2 regions of the Sporosarcina sp. P37 genome follow, and region 2 is predicted to be linked to the other one. Evidence: predicted binding sites of a transcription regulator. Region 2 holds the regulator's gene; the other holds the start of a gene.
What was found. Region 2 encodes LexA, which represses DNA repair genes until DNA is damaged. Its sites were predicted from a motif close to CGAACATATGTTCG; they were not measured.

Region 1 (2,485 bases), 1.3 Mb from region 2:
ATATTTTCAATAGCCTTCAATAATTTCTCTTCACGCGTAACGAAGTGGGATCCCGGGAAAATCGCCACATGATCACGGTCTCCAATCACTTCACCTGTTAAGGCGTCAACTTCCCGGATACGCTCGATTTCATCCCCGAAAAACTCCAGGCGGATACAGCGCTCATCCCGTGATACCGGAAATACTTCGACTACATCTCCTCTTACACGGAAAGTACCGCGTGTGAAATTGATGTCGTTGCGCTCGTATTGGATATCTACCAGTGTCCGCAGCAGTTCATTGCGCGGGATCTCCATGCCTTTGCGCAGCGAAAAAACCATTTCGTTATATTCTTCCGGCGAACCGAGACCGTAAATACATGATACCGATGCGACTATCAGTACATCATTGCGTTCAAATAACGCACTGGTTGCTGAGTGGCGCAGTTTATCGATTTCATCATTGATGGAAGAATCCTTTTCAATGAATGTATCCGTCTGCGGCACATATGCTTCTGGCTGATAAAAGTCGTAGAAGCTGACAAAGTATTCCACCGCATTATCGGGGAAAAACTCCTTGAATTCACTATATAATTGACCGGCCAGCGTTTTATTGTGAGCGATGACCAGTGTTGGTTTGTTAATTTCCGTCAGTACATTGGAAACGGTAAATGTCTTTCCAGTTCCCGTCGCACCGAGCAAGGTTTGATGCTTTTTACCTTCTTTTATTCCGCTGACAAGGCTTGCGATCGCTTTCGGCTGATCTCCCTGCGGCGTATATGGTGCCTGCAATTGAAATGTTTCGTTCAAATGTTTCCACTCCTATTCTTGAACACCTGATCCTTCTATTTTACCACATCCGGCGCTATTTCTAAAGAAATAACGAACGTACGTTTTAAACGAATCATATTATGTATTGTATTGTACCCGTAACCGGCTGAAAGAAACTTCCCGCGGCGGTATGCAGCACATAAAAAAACACTGCCTGAATTTTCTTCAGACAGCGTGCAGTAATAGATTATTTTGATTTCAGTTCATAACTTTGTTCTTTTGTAAATTCAATCAGTTGCTGTGTATACAGGTTGAATGCTTCTTCATCGTTTCGATCCAACGCATCGTCGATCAATTCCATGATTCTCGTTTGCGTTTGTTCCCAGTGAATATGTTGCAGAAACAGATCCCAATAGATTTCATTCAGCAGCTTTTCCGCTTGGAGAGAAGTGCTGTTATTACCTACCGCTTTCAAAAATTCAGCATATGAGTTGTTATTATTCATCTCTCTCACCCCTGATACCTTTTAGTAATTATATATGCAACTGAACTACAAATGCAACAGCTTTTTAACTATTCTAACTTTTGAATCACTTTACCCTGACTGAACAATCTTTTTACTAGGCAGATATATTCAGACAATTCCGTCACTGAAATGAAATAGTAAACGAAGTGATCAAACTTTCATAATCTCTTATATTTCTCTTACTTGCTCTTTCGTCAATCGAATCGTAGCTTCCCCGATAATGACCGCGATAAGAGCAATCAGTACCGGCGTTATGCCCGGTCCATATAGAGGCAGAGCTGCTGCCAGCAGAATAACCGCCTGCAGCCAGATTAACTTCCTCACTAACGATCGGACGGCTCTGATTTGAGACTTTTCCTGTTCTTCCGGATACAGTTGATCCATCGTAAATTCGACGCCGCTTTCAAGTGCCAGGATGAGCTGCACTGCGGTTGCAAATGCGAGAGCTCCTACGAAGATGAAAGATACAATCGGCAGCGGAATCAGAAATGCGCCGAGAGCGGACAGTGCAGTTAACCTGAGCCACAGCCAAAACGTATCGTCCGTCCGAATGAACGTCCGGACAACCAGATAATTCTGGACATCGCGGCGCCTGAAAGTGGAGCGTTTCATCACGAATTTCAGCCAGCTTCGTTTACTGACCGACCCGACCAGATGCGGAACTTCAGTGAAATAATTAGCAAACCGATAGAAACGCATCATACGGTTCTGCTCCAATTCTATAAACTGTTCATATGGAAACGGAAAGCGTTCGGCCTGTTTGTCCCAAAACTTCGCATATAGAATCGCTGCCGCTATTCCGATGATCACGACAACCGGACTCCAGGTAAGTCCAAAGTAAATCGTTAGAAATGCCAAAACAAAACGAATTACGCGGTCAGTCCAGATAAAGTTGTCATTTGCAATTCGGACATTATACTCTGTCCCTACAAATAAACCTTTGCCAGCAATTATTAGCAGCACTACAAGGAGATAATCAACCCCTGTGCCGACTTCTGTAGCTTTCAATAAAGGAAGTGCCACTACCATGGCAATCAGCGGCAATGGCAGCTGTGAGAATGCAGACCATGTCAATGAACGTTTCATATAATTGGGCAGCTGATTCTCCAGCGGCAGAAAGAAAACGATGTCAGCCGGTTTAAGCAACGTCGTCGGTGCAGCTTTCATGAGCAGTAAAGCAATAATCACGGACACAATCAGTGCGGAAGGG
Region 2 (2,485 bases):
TGCAATTACGATCAGCTTGTTCGGGATTTTGCGCCCGGGCGATGAGCTGCTTTATGTTACAGGCAAGCCTTATGACACACTGGAGTCTATCATTTCCGGCAACGGGAAAGATACCGGCTCGCTCGAAGACTATCAAATATCCTACCGGCATATCGATTTGAATGAAGACGGTTCAGTCGATTATAAAAAAGCAAAAGAAGTCATTTCGTCTAAAACGAAAATGGTTGCTATTCAACGCTCAAAAGGGTATTCGAGCAATCCTTCATTCCGTATCCATGAAATTGAAGCCATCATTCAGGAAGTGCGCAAGATCAAGGAAGATGTTGTAATTTTCGTGGACAACTGCTATGGAGAATTCGTCGAGATGAAAGAGCCTGCAGAAGTGGGAGCAGACTTGATGGCGGGGTCACTGATTAAAAATCCCGGAGGCGGTCTGGCGAGAACTGGCGGTTATATAGCAGGAAAAAAAGAACTGGTGGAAAAATGTGCATACCGGATGACATCTCCCGGTTTAGGCGCAGAAGCAGGAGCATCGCTGGATACGTTACTGGAGATGTATCAAGGATTCTTCCTGGCGCCTCATGTAGTGAGCCAGGCAGTTAAAGGCGCATTGTTCACATCAGCATTTTTCGGTATGTTTGGGATGGACACAACACCTCATTATAGTGAGCAGCGCACGGATTTAATTCAATCAGTGAATTTTTCCACGGCAGAACAAATGATAACGTTCTGTCAGATGATCCAGCAAAATTCCCCGATCAATGCCCAGTATGCGCCGGAGCCTTCTTATATGCCGGGCTATACTGACGACGTCATCATGGCGGCGGGTACATTCATACAAGGATCGAGCATTGAACTGACTGCTGACGGTCCAATCAGACCGCCCTACACGGCTTATATTCAGGGCGGACTGACTTATGAGCATGTGAAATCAGCGGTGCTGAATTCCATGGAACAATTACTGGAAAAAAAGCTAGTATAAATAAAAAAGTGTATCAAGAACCTGTTTTCGGTTCTCGATACACTTTTTTTAATGGATCATCCGGTAGACGCCGACCACTTTTCCAAGGATGGATACCTGATCTACGATGATCGGCTCCATGGAAGAGTTTTCAGGCTGCAGACGGAAATAATCTTTTTCTTTAAAGAAACGTTTCACTGTCGCTTCATCTTCTTCTGTCATCGCCACTACAATTTCTCCGTTGGTTGCTGAATGCGTCTGTCTGACGATTACGCGGTCACCGTTAAGGATTCCTGCTTCAATCATACTGTCTCCGACAATCTCCAGCATGAAAATTTCATCTTCTGAAGAACCGAACGTATCCGGCAATGGAAAGTATTCTTCAATATTTTCAACTGTTGTAATCGGATTGCCGGCTGTAACTTTACCGATGAGCGGCACGTGCATAACTCCGCTTTTCATCTCATCCAGACCATCTGGATCTAAAATCTCGATAGCACGGGGTTTTGTCGGGTCCCGGCGGATGAATCCTTTGGTTTCCAATCGCGACAAATGCCCATGAACGGTTGAACTTGACGCAAGTCCCACAGCTTCTCCGATTTCGCGCACGGAAGGGGGATATCCTTTTAAACGGACTTCATCTTTGATGAAAGCGAGTATTTCTTCTTGTCTCTTCGATATTTTTTTCAACATATTCACCTCTTCTGCAAGATTACGAGCAATGGAATACTGAACCATTATTTTGAATATAGTATAACATGTGTTCGATTACTAATCAAACAAAGGTTCTAATTTTACTTGACATGGAATCGTATGTTCTCTTATAATTAAGAACAAGTATTCCGAACATGCATTCTTAAATCGTATATTTTAGGAGGAGTTATCATGGAGATTATGAAAGAATTTATTAAAAACAATTATTATTTTGCGGTACTGCTGGCAGTATGTGTAACATTTGCATGGGTGCAATTTGATAAACTGGCAGAAGATGACCAATACATGGAAATAGTTATTAATGAAGGAGATACATTGTGGGGGCTGGCTTCCAATTATTCAGAAGATATACCTGCAGCACATTGGATTAAACAGGTGCGCTCATTGAATGAATTACAGAGTGATCAGATCATTTCAGGTGAATTACTGCGTGTCCCTGTTAAAATAAATAAACAGTCAGATATGCGTGTAGCTGAAATGGGAGTGGGAGAAAGATGAAGGAAAAGAATTGCGTAATCTATTGCCGTGTGAGTACAGAAAAAGAAACACAAGAGCAGTCGATTGTTCGTCAGCAGGAAGAACTTGAGAAATTGGCTGCAGAATTGTCCTACACATGTGAAGGGATTTATACAGACCGTCAAAGCGGATATGATATGGACCGCGAAGGGCTTCTTGCCATGCTGGATCATATTCAGAGCGGAGCTGTAGATGCCGTATTCATTCAAGATGAAACACGTTTGGGACGGGGGAATGCGCGGGTGGCTATTTTGCATGTTATTGCCAAGAGTGATACTGCAGTAATTACGAATC

Region 1: a site for LexA is predicted at 862-875, ahead of uvrB (excinuclease ABC subunit UvrB). Genes of this name have one in related genera too.

The regions. Positions count from the first base shown of each region.
Region 1 is NZ_CP015349.1:1,029,646-1,032,130, forward strand. It holds gene uvrB (excinuclease ABC subunit UvrB) at 1-788, opposite strand, end outside; gene SporoP37_RS05410 (IDEAL domain-containing protein) at 997-1,254, opposite strand; gene SporoP37_RS05415 (ABC transporter permease) at 1,444-2,485, opposite strand, start outside.
Region 2 is NZ_CP015349.1:3,011,908-3,014,392, forward strand. It holds gene SporoP37_RS14990 (methionine gamma-lyase family protein) at 1-982, shown strand, start outside; gene lexA (transcriptional repressor LexA) at 1,031-1,651, opposite strand; gene yneA (cell division suppressor protein YneA) at 1,847-2,173, shown strand; gene SporoP37_RS15005 (YneB family resolvase-like protein) at 2,170-2,485, shown strand, end outside.